DNA from 2 places in the Sphingomonas sp. GC_Shp_3 genome. Region 1 is predicted to be linked to the other one. Evidence: riboswitches for the same ligand, from Rfam matches in the RefSeq annotation. Region 1 holds a riboswitch; the other holds the start of a gene.
The links. Region 1 has a riboswitch for thiamine pyrophosphate ahead of OXR00_RS00435 (TonB-dependent receptor). Riboswitches for the same ligand answer to the same signal wherever they lie in the genome.

Region 1 (5,690 bases):
TGGAGATACTCGCCCGACAAGTAGAAGCTCACGCCCCTGGCCGGGCGATAGTCGATCTCGGCATCCACGCCGTAGCTGGTCTGACTGCCGGCGTTGAGCGTCGAGTTGATCTGCGCGCCGCCGAGATCGACCACGGTGCCAAGCTGACGGTTGCGGAAATGGTAGTGGAAGCCCGTTACAGACCCGGACAGGCTCGGGCCGATGTAGCGGTAGCCGATTTCCTCCGACACCGAATATTCGTTCTTCAGCGCGGTGGTGCCTTTGCCCACGAGCTCACCGGAATCGTAGCTGTTGTAGAGCGTGTACTCGTCTGGCGCGCGGAAATTGGTGGTGATGTTGGCGAACAATTGCTGCCGGTCGTCGAGCTGGTAATGCACCGCCGCGCGGGGGAGGGCGGCGAAACTGTCGAACCGCACGCGGTCCTGCGGGCCGGGCAAATAGTTGCGGCCGTTGTGCAGTACGTCGACGCCCTTGAAGCCGATATCGACACGCAGGCGCGGAGTGAGCGCGATACTGTCCGCCACGAAGAAACTCTTTGTGACGGTGACGGTGCGTTCGTTCTCATAGGCGAGCAGGCGGCCATCGGCGGTGCGGATCGCTTTGTCCTGATAGCCCCACGGATCGACCGGGCGGCCATCGTCGCGGATCGCCGTATAGGTCTGCAGCACGCGGTCCGTGCCATAGTCGAACCACAGCCCGGCGGTGAGGGTGTGCGCACCCGCCTCCAGCGTCAGCTTGCCGACGCCGCCGCCACGGAATTGGTCCCCGGTGAAGTTGCCGAGCACGGTGGCGGTGCCATCCACCGCGCCGGGCAGCGCGATCGGTTGACTGAGTTCCTCGGTGCCGAGGAAATTACCGCTGGTGGATAGCTGCGTGCCGTAAGGCGAGTTGCCATAGCCGAACTGCAGGTAACCCGTGGTGTCGAGCGTCAGCCGGTCCGACAATTTCACATGCAGCGGCGCGGACACGTAGATGTTGCGGAACGGCGCGCGGTACAGCCGCCAGTAGTTGGTGTCGCCGTCGCTATAGCTTTTGTCGTAGTTGAAGCCGCGCCCTTCCGCCTGCCAGTCGGCGAGGGTGGGGCTGGGATAGGTCGAGGAGTTGGCGTCGTTGAACGACACCGACAGGCTGGCGCGGTTGCCGTCGCCCCATTCGTTGAGCAGCTTGGCGTCAACGTGCTGGCGCAGATCGTAGCCCGCGCCACGCCAGTTGTCCGCGCGCGTGTTCGAATAGGAGAGGAACGCCTTGAGGCCGGTGTTGCCGATCGTGCCAGTATCGAACCGCGCGAAGGCGCGCCGCATGTTGTATTCGCCGATCGACAGATCGACCAGCCCGCCACGCTCCGACTTGGGATTGTCGAGCGACAGCGACAACAGCCCGCCCGCGCCGCCGACGGTGGGGGAATCGATATCGACCGCGCCTTGCGCCAGCGTGATCTGGCGGAGGTTCTCGGCATCGGCGAACTGCGCGGGGTAGGCGTAATAATAGCCGATGTCGTTCTGCGGTGCGCCCTCCATCAGCACGCCGATCTCGTCCTGCCCCAACCCGCGCAGGGTCAGGCTGGAGGTGGTCGACAGGCCGTACGGGTCGCTTGACGAGACGTTGGCGCCGGGTAGCAGGTTGACGAGCTGGAACGCGTTGAGCGTCGGCGCCTGTTTGGTGATGAAGTCGGCGGAGATCGCGCTGCGCGCTTGTGGCGCGCTCTGGTCGGGCAGCAGCCCTTCGGGGTCGGGATTGCCGACGACGCGGATGTCGGCGGGCGGCGTATCGTCCGGGCCGGGCGCGGCGGCGGCGGGCGCGGCGAGCAGCAGCGCGGGCAGCACGACGGCGCTCAGACCCGCTGTTTGGATCTCTAGTCGGAAATTAGAACGTACCGGCATCGTCTCGCGTCCACTCCATGCGAAGGGACAACGGGAGACCGCCAGCCCTCCCTACGCCGGTATCAACCGGATCAGGTTCAGCGGGTCGTGAGCTGCTGCCCACCTCTCAGCCACACATCAGCGGCCCCCCGGGGATGGCGTCGCTTAGGCGGTCGGCAGCAATGTGGGAAGTCGTAATGTGTCGGTGGTGGTCGACGGGAGCGGTGCCCGATCCCGGAGGATCGGGCTATCGCCGTCGTGCCGTCAGCCGATGCCGCGTTCCAGCAGGCGCATCAACCGGCTAGAGAACGCGCGCGGATCGACCGGGAGTTCGCCATCGGCGATGCGCGCCTCGTCGAACAGCAGGTGCGCCGCGTCAGCGCGCGCCGCCTGATCACCGTCGTCAACCGCGCTCAGTTTCTCGACGAGCGCGTGGCGCGGGTTGATTTCCAGCACTGGCTTTGCCGCCGCGTCGAGCCGGCCGGCGTTGGCGAGCAGCTTTTCAAGCTGGCGGTCCATGCCGTGTTCCGGCGCAACCAGGCACACCGCGCTTTCGGTGAGGCGATCGGACACGCGCACGTCCGAGACCGCATCGCCGAGTGTTTCCTTCACGAAGGCGATGAAGCCGTTGACCGCATCCGACGCGGCGGCAGCGGGCTCGGCGCCGTCCGGCAGCGGGATAAGGCTGAGATCGGCAAGACCCTGCGTGACCGACTTGAACGGCTTGCCGTCATAATCCACCCCGGCGGTAATCCAGAAGCTGTCGACGTGATCGGCGAGCAGCAGCACTTCGATACCACGCGCGCGGAACCCTTCGAGCTGCGGCGAGGTGGCGAGCCGCTCGAGATCCGTGCCGGTCGCGTAATAGATCGCGGTCTGATTGTCCTTCAGACCGGCGGCATAGTCCTTCAGCGAACGCCATTCACCATTGGAGGTGGTGGTCTTGAAGCGCGCGAGGCCGAGCAACGTCTCGCGGCGGCTGAAATCCTCGTACAAACCCTCTTTCAGAACCGCGCCGAAATTGTCCCACAGCTTGAGGTACCGTTCGGTGTCGTTGGCGGCCAGTTTATCGAGTTCCGACAGCACGCGGTTGGCGACCGCCTTCTGAATCGCGGCGAGCACCGGGCTCTCCTGGATCATCTCGCGCGAGACGTTGAGCGGCAGATCGTTGGAATGCACCAACCCGCGCACGAAGCGCAGGTAGCGCGGCAGGATCTCCGCATCGTCGGTGATGAAAACGCGGCGAACATAGAGCTTCATGCGGCCGGCGCGATCGGGATCGAACAGGTCGAACGGCTTGGTTTCCGGCACGAACGCCAGCACGGTATATTCGTGCAGACCCTCGGCGCGGTAGTGCAGCGTCAGCGCGGGCTCGTCGAACTGACCGGCGGCGCTGCGGTAGAAATCCTTGTATTCCTCGGGCGTGATTTCGGATTTCGGCTTGGTCCACAGCGCAGCGCCGTCGGCGATCTGCTTCGGCTCGGCGTCGGGGTTTTCCTTCAGGAAGATCGGCACCGGCACGTGACCCGACTGCGTCTTGATCGTGCGCTCGACCGCGAAGGCGTCGGTGTAGTTCGCGGCATCCTCCTTGAGGTGGAGCAGCACGCGCGTACCCCGCGCCGGCGCCTCGGCTGTATCGACCGGCTGGATCGTATAGGTGCCGAGCCCGTCCGATGACCAGGATGCTGCCGTGTCGCCACCAGCCCGGCGCGAGAAAACCTCGACCCGATCCGCGACCATGAACGCCGAATAGAAACCGACGCCGAACTGGCCGATCAGGTGGCTGTCCCCGGCATCCTTGGCGCCGGCGATCTTGTCCATGAACGCCTTGGTGCCCGAGCGCGCGATCGTGCCCAGCGCCTCGCCAAGCTCGGCCTCGGTCATGCCGATGCCGTTGTCCTCGATGGTCAGGCGCCGCGCCTCGGCGTCGAGCGTGACGGTGATGCGCGGCTGGCCGTCGTCGCCGAGCAGGCTGGCGTCGCTCAGCCCCTCGTAGCGCAGCTTCTCGCAAGCATCGGCCGCGTTCGAGATCAACTCGCGCAGGAAGACGTCCTTGTCCGAATAGACCGAGTGCACCATCAGGTGCAGAAGCTTGGCGACATCGGCCTCGAAAGAACGGGTTTCGGGCGTGGTTTCGATCGTCGTCGTCATGCTGGTTCCCCATGATCTTTCAGGTTGAACGCCGCAGATGGCCGAGCGGTCGGAGGCTTTCAAGATGCTGCACGCCATCTTCCTGTCGATGATGTACGAAGCAGCGGAGCCGTCGCGATGCTGGGGAGTTGTTGCGGAATGGAAATGAAGCCGCTGCCACGCGACGCCGTGCTGATCGTCAACACGCATTCGCGTAAAGGGCAAGATCTTTACGAGGAGGCGCGCACCAAGCTGGCGGCGGCCGGCATCACGCTGCTGGCGACCCACGCGGTCGATGATCCCAAGGATCTTGCCACCGTCGCCCGCAAGGCGATCGCGGAGGGGGCGCCGATGGTGATCGTTGGCGGTGGCGATGGCACTCTGGCGGGCGTGGTCGACGAACTGGTCGGCAAGGTCTGCGTGTTCGGGGTGCTTCCGCTCGGCACCGCCAACAGCTTCGCTCGGTCGCTCGGCCTGCCGCTCGATCTCGACTCCGCGATCGCGGCGATCGCGCATGGGCGACGCAGGCGCGTAGATCTCGGCATGATCGATGGCGACCATTTCGTGAACGGCGCGTCGATCGGCCTGTCGACGATGATCGGCGAAACCGTGCCGCACAAGCTCAAGCGGTATGCCGGGCGCGTCGGCTATCTGGCGTGGGCGTTGAAGTGCGCGGTGCGGTTCTGCGCATTCCGGCTTGAACTGGATGACGGCACGCAGCTCCACCGCCTCTGGGCGACCGAGGTCCGCATCCTCAACGGGACGCACCACGGCGGCGTCGAGCTGTCGGAGGAAGGTGGCGTGGCGTCGCGCGACCTGCTGATCCAAGCGGTAGTCGGCACCAGCAAGCTGGCGCTCGCCAAGGACTGGTCGGCGAAGTTCTTCAAGCTGCGCGATCGTAATGCCGGGAGCAGGGATTTTCGCGGCAAGACGTTCCGCATCGTAACTGACCCACCACAGCGCATCTCGATCGACGGGGAGGTGCTGGCGTGCACCCCGGTCACCGCGAGCGTCGCGCCCGCCGCGATCGAGGTGGCGGTGACGGCGTAACCGCTAGTTGGCGCCGCCGCCCGCGCGCGGGTAGTCCCGCCACAGCCACTCCAGCGCGCCCGGCAGCGTCTGGGCGACGACATCCCCGTCGACGTGAACCGCGTCTGCCGCTTTGACGTAGCGATAGTCGTACCCTTTGGCATCGAGCGCGGCGGCCATGCGGTCGTTCGCGAGCGGCCAGTTGTGGTAGCTCTCCTCCGGGTCCTGCCAGTGAAGATCATGCTCGCCGACTTCCATCCAGATGCGGATCGGCTTACGGGGCGCCGCCGGGATCAGCCGGGCGGCATAGTCCCATGCCCCGTGCGGCGTGGCCGGGTCGGCAGGGGATGCCTGATTCACGAAGGTGCCTGAGTAAGACAGCACCTTGCCATACCATTCCGGGTGGAACCAGGCCATGGTGAAGGCGGCCGCCGCGCCCGAACTGCCGCCCATCGTCGCGCGCCCATTGGGGTCGCTGGTGAACCGCACACCGTACAGCGCCTGTACGCGCGGCAGGACTTCTTGCTCGACAAACCGCGCATAGCGGTCGGACACGGTGTCGTACTCGAGACCGCGCTGCGACCCTTGCGCGTCGCCGCCGCCCGACTGGATCATCACCGCCACCATCGGCGGCACGCGGTGCTGCGCGATCAGACTGTCGAGCGCGGCGGC
Region 2 (5,690 bases), on a different contig from region 1:
ATCATGGCCGGGCTTGCCTGTGTCGATGCCGAAGGCGTGCCGGACGTGATGCGCGGCGAGGAAACGCAACTCTACGGTGCGCTGGCGCTCGCGCCCGACCTCGCGGGCGGTCGGCACATCGTCGTACTGCCCGGCACACACAGTAAATGGGCGGTGATCGAGGATGGCGCGATCACCGGCGTCCGCACGATCTTGACCGGTGAGGTATTCGCGCTGCTGCGCCAGCATTCCACGCTCGCGCGTGGCATGGCGGCTGGTGATGCGGGTGCGGAGGCGGAGGGTTTCGCCGCCGGTCTTGTCCGCGCCGAGCGCGGCGTCCTGAGTGGTCTGTTCGGTGCGCGCGCCATGCAGTTGCGGGGCGGCAAGACGCCCGACTGGGCGTTGGGCTATCTTTCCGGTCTCGTCATCGGTGGCGAGATTGCGGAGATGCGCGCCACGCTGGCGGACGCGAGCAACGTGACGATCATCGGCGATCCGCGTCTCGCCGACCTATATACACAGGCGTTCGCGCGGAATGGCATCGCGGTGCAGCGCCTCGACGGCGATGCCTGCGTGCTTGCCGGACTGTCATAAGGAGGTTTCATGACGCTCGACGAATTGCTTGCGGAGGGCGTGCCCCCGGTTGCCGCAATTTTGCGCGGCCTACGCCCCGATGAGGCGCTCGACGTGGCGGCGGCGCTGATCGACAACGGCGTGCGTATTCTCGAAGTGCCGTTCAACTCGCCCGAGCCGCTCAAGAGCATCGCCGCCATCACCGAGGCGTTCGGCGACCGCGCGCTGATCGGCGGCGGTACCGTGCTGACCGTCGAGGCGGTCGAGGCGCTGGCGGGAGTCGGTGGCCGGTTACTAGTGACGCCCAACACCAACCCCGCAGTGATCGCGCGCGGTGTCGCGCTCGGGCTGGAGGCGCTGCCTGGCTTCATGACGCCGAGCGAGGCGTTTCAGGCGATTGCCGCCGGTGCGCGGCGGCTGAAGCTGTTCCCCGGCGCCAGCCTCGGCCCGGCATACCTGAAGGCAGTGCGCGACGTCTTGCCGCGCGACGTAAAGGTGTGGGCGGTCGGCGGCACCAACGCCGAGACGTTGCAGGACTGGCTTGACGGCGGTGCGGAGGGCATCGGCGTTGGCGGCGCGCTGTTCAAGCCGGGCGACAGCGCGACGGTGGTCGGCGAGCGTGCGGCGGCGCTGACGGCGGCGTGGCAGGCCACACAGGCCTAGCCGCAACTGCGAAGGCTGGCGGGAACGATCTTCCCGCGCGGTAAGAGACGGTCCGGGTAACCACCCGGACCGTCTTGATCTGCTTGTTAGCGCTTAGTCGTGCTCGCGGTCGCCGGCGCCCATGTAGAGCTCGCTGCCGGTTTCCTTGAACACCTGGCTCATCGCCGCCATGCCAGCCTCGGCCTCGTCGGCTGCGACGAACGTTGCGACCGGTGCGTTCTGCTTGGCGGCAAAGTCCCGGACCTCCTGCGTGATCTTCATCGAGCAGAACTTCGGCCCGCACATCGAGCAGAAATGCGCGCTCTTGGCACCTTCCGCCGGCAACGTCTGATCGTGATACTGCTCGGCGGTGTCGGGATCGAGCGAGAGGTTGAACTGGTCGCGCCAGCGGAATTCGAAACGCGCGCGTGAGAGCGCATCGTCGCGCAGCTTGGCGGCGGGGTGGCCTTTCGCCAGATCGGCCGCGTGTGCCGCCAGCTTGTACGTCACCACGCCGACCTTGACGTCGTCGCGGTCGGGCAGGCCGAGATGCTCCTTGGGCGTGACATAGCAGAGCATCGCGGTGCCGAACCACCCGATCATCGCCGCACCGATGCCACTGGTGATGTGATCGTAGCCCGGCGCGATATCGGTCACCAGCGGCCCGAGCGTATAGAACGGCGCCTCACCGCAGGCGGCGAGTTGCTTATCCATATTCTCCTTGATCTTGTGCATCGGCACATGGCCGGGGCCTTCGATCATCACCTGCACGTCCTGTTCCCACGCGCGCTTGGTGAGCTCGCCCAAGGTATAGAGTTCGGCGAACTGCGCTTCGTCGTTGGCATCGGCGTTCGAGCCCGGACGCAGCCCGTCGCCAAGCGAATAGGCGATGTCATACGCCTTCATGATCTCGGTAATCTCGTCGAAGCGCTCGTAGAGGAAGCTCTCCTTGTGATGCGCGAGGCACCATTTCGCCATGATCGAGCCGCCGCGCGAAACGATGCCGGTGACGCGCTTCGCCGTCATCGGGATGTAGGGCAGGCGCACGCCGGCGTGGATGGTGAAGTAATCCACACCCTGTTCGGCCTGTTCGATCAGCGTGTCGCGGAACACCTCCCACGTCAGATCCTCGGCAATGCCGCCGACCTTTTCCAGCGCCTGGTAGATCGGCACGGTGCCGATCGGGACGGGCGCGTTGCGGATGATCCATTCGCGCGTGTCGTGGATATTGCGGCCGGTGGAGAGGTCCATCACCGTGTCCGCGCCCCAGCGGATCGACCACACCATCTTGTCGACTTCGCTCGCCACGTTGGAGGCGACCGCCGAATTGCCGATGTTGGCGTTGATCTTGACCAGAAAGTTGCGCCCGATCGCCATCGGCTCACTTTCGGGGTGGTTGATGTTCGATGGGATGATCGCACGACCACGGGCAACCTCGTCGCGGACGAATTCGGGCGTCACGTAATCGGGGATTGACGCCCCCCAATCCTGACCGTCGCGGACGAGCTTTTCCTTTGCCTCTGCACGGCCGAGGTTCTCGCGGATCGCGACATATTCCATCTCAGGCGTGATGATGCCGCGACGCGCGTAGTGCATCTGGCTGACGTTCATGCCCGATTTGGCGCGCAGCGGACGCTTCACCACGTTGGGGTATTGCGGCACGCCGGCCGAACGATCGGGGCCAGACAAGCCGTTGTCTTCGGGCCGGATTTCGCGACCGTCGTAGCGTTCGACATCGCCGCGAGCCTCGATCCAGCCGCGGCGCAGTTCGGCCAGACCGGTGTTGATATCGATCAGCGCGGCCGGATCGGTGTAGGCGCCGGAGGTGTCGTAAACGCGCAGCGGCGGCTCGCCGCAGCCGGGTTCGAGGTGGACCTCGCGCATCGCCACGCCCGCGCCGGGTATGTTCGGGGACGTGACGTGGATTTTCTTGGAACCCCGGATCGGGCCGGTGGTGACGCCAATTTCGGTTCTGGTGGGCAGGTCGGCCATGCGTCGTCTCCTCAAATGAGAGAAAACGGACCTTGCCAGACCGCTCCCTCCCTACGCCGGTAAGCCCTTGCGGGGCCGGATCAGGTTCAACGGGTCGAGCGGAATTGCACCGCCCCTCTCAGCCTCAAGGCTCCCCGGGGAATGGCGTGATGATAGGTCGGTTCGGTGGAGCCGTCCAGCCCTGACGATGCCGCAGTTCGGGCGGCAAAGGCGCGCGTCCTGCGCTTTGGCGATGGGCTAACGCACGCGACGCAGGGGCTATCGCGCGTGTGCTGGCAGCTAAATCGACAGGCCGCGCGAGGTTGAGCGCCCCGCGCGGCGGCGTCGGGATCAGGCGTTGCTGGCTGCGCTGGTCTTGATGTTGCCGTTGACGCCGGCCGGATAGAACCCGCCTGACGTGACCGCGGCGCTGTTGAGGTAGAGGACGTTGAGAACTTGCCCGGCGGTGCGCGTGTAGACTCGCCCGTTACCGTCGACCGGCGCGATGTTGGCGGCGGTGCCGGTACCGGTGATGCCCTGATCGATATCGGCCGACCCGTCGAGGCCGTCGCGCGCGTTGCTGAACTGGCCGGCGGCGCTGCCCTGGCCCATCGTGTACAGCGTCGTGCGGATCAGCGCGGCGTGGTAGGATTGCGTCGCGAGCATCCCCGCCACCGCATCGAGGTACACCACGCTGGTGAGCAGCGTCGACACGCCCTTCAACGCCGTGACCACGAGATCCTTGAACACGAAGGTGGCGAGCAGGAAATTAAGGTCGCTCGCATACGGGTCGAACGTCACGCCGGCGGCGGCGTAGCCACCAAGCTGCGCGATCCGGGTGAAGGCACCACTCGCGCCGCCGTCGATGTTGAGCGCGGGCTGTGCCACTGCCGAGGAACCGAGCGCCGAGCGCAGGAACCGCAGATGGGCGAGGTCGTCCGCCGCGATCTCGCGCGCATATTGGCCGATGGTGGCGTTGGCGAAGCTGACCGCGCGACCGCCCGTGACCGACCCTTGCGTACCGGTGCCGGTGAGCAGCGCCGCGCCGCCGCCGGGGAAGTTTCCGCTGCCGGTGGTCGTCTGGGTATCGGCGATTGCCGAGATATTGGTGCCGGTCGTCACGAACTGGCCGAACTGCGCCTGAAGATATTGCAGGTTGAGCAGGAGGTTGAGCGCATCGGCGTCGATGATTGCGCTGGTGCTGCTTGGCGTAGGGGTCGGCGTCGGCGTTACGGTCGTATCGTCGCTGCTGCCGCCGCAGGCGCTGAGCAGCGCAAGGCCACCGGCCGCCGCACCGATCTGCGCGGTGCCGCGCAGGAAGTTGCGGCGCGCGAGGCTGCGGCGGTCGTCGGCGGTTTGAAGGATATCGGTCACGGGAAAACTCTCCGGGCGAAAATTCGGGATGGCTCGGGCGTGTCTGGCGCCGGTCAGTTCGCGCCGCTGGCGACGGTGGTGCCGTTCACGCCGGCGGGGAAGAAACCGCCGAGCGAGACCGACAGGCTGTTGAGATAGACGATGTTGAGCACCGCCGTCGTCGCGCGGGTGTAGGTCTGCCCGTTGGCGGCGGTGGGCGAGATGTTCGACACGAGATTGCCGTTGGCATCGGTCGTCGGCGAAATGCCCTGATCGTCGTCGCTGCTGCCGCCGTCGAGCGCGTCGCGCGCGTTGGAGATCGCATCCGCATTGGCGCGAAGGGTCGAGCCGCTTACCGCGCCCTTGGCGTAGAGTAACGTGCGGATGGTGCCGGCATGATAGGCGGTCGCGCCGAGCAGGCCGACGAGCGATTCGCGATTGGTGGCGTCGCTCACGCTGGTGACGAGGCCCTTGTAGGCGGTCGCGACGACATCCTCGAGCAGGAACGCGGCGAGCAGGAAGTTGCTGTCGCTCGCGTACACGTCAAAGCCCGCGCCGGAGGCAACGAGACCGGCGGCGCGCATCGCGGTGCTGAACGCGCTGGTGGCGGTCACGTCGAGGTCGATCTTGGGCTGGGCGATCACGTCGGCGCCGGCGGTTGTGCGCAGGAAAGCGACACGCGCGGCGGCCTCGGTGGCGAATTCGCTGGCGATCTGCGCCACGACGGGATCGGTAAAGGTCGCCTGCCGGCCGCCGGTTACCGCCCCGGCGGTTCCCGCGCCGGTCAACTGTGCGGCGGGGAGACCAGCGCCGTTCGCAGCGAGGCCGTAGAATTGCGCGAGCAGATATTCGAAGTTCAGCGCGAAATTGACGATCGAGGAATCGGTAACGGTATCAGCGAAGGCGACCCCGCTGACGGTGAGCGCGGCGGCGCCCGTCGCGGTGATCGCAGCAGCGCCAAGCGCGGTGCGGAAGAAGGCGCGGCGCTCGTTTTGCGTCTCGTCACGAATTTCGGGAGCATCCTCGTGCAGGGCAGTCATTCTCGTCCTTCCGGCGTGTCACCTGGAGCCAGGGTGCGCGCCGTCGGCCAGGCCGGATACGACACGGCCGCCCCCGCCCACGCAGGGCAAGAACGGCCGGAGTCGCAGCGGGACGCACACATGCGCCCCGTA

Region 2: another riboswitch for thiamine pyrophosphate. It lies ahead of thiC (phosphomethylpyrimidine synthase ThiC); the one in region 1 lies ahead of OXR00_RS00435 (TonB-dependent receptor).

What each region holds. Positions count from the first base shown of each region.
Region 1 is NZ_JALNUT010000001.1:85,803-91,492, forward strand. It holds gene OXR00_RS00435 (TonB-dependent receptor) at 1-1,880, opposite strand, end outside; TPP riboswitch at 1,912-2,021, opposite strand; gene htpG (molecular chaperone HtpG) at 2,124-4,010, opposite strand; gene OXR00_RS00445 (diacylglycerol kinase family protein) at 4,149-5,039, shown strand; gene OXR00_RS00450 (alpha/beta hydrolase-fold protein) at 5,043-5,690, opposite strand, start outside.
Region 2 is NZ_JALNUT010000006.1:34,846-40,535, reverse strand. It holds gene OXR00_RS12925 (2-dehydro-3-deoxygalactonokinase) at 1-573, shown strand, start outside; gene OXR00_RS12920 (2-dehydro-3-deoxy-6-phosphogalactonate aldolase) at 583-1,215, shown strand; gene thiC (phosphomethylpyrimidine synthase ThiC) at 1,309-3,186, opposite strand; TPP riboswitch at 3,218-3,333, opposite strand; gene OXR00_RS12910 (ferritin-like domain-containing protein) at 3,517-4,539, opposite strand; gene OXR00_RS12905 (ferritin-like domain-containing protein) at 4,593-5,558, opposite strand.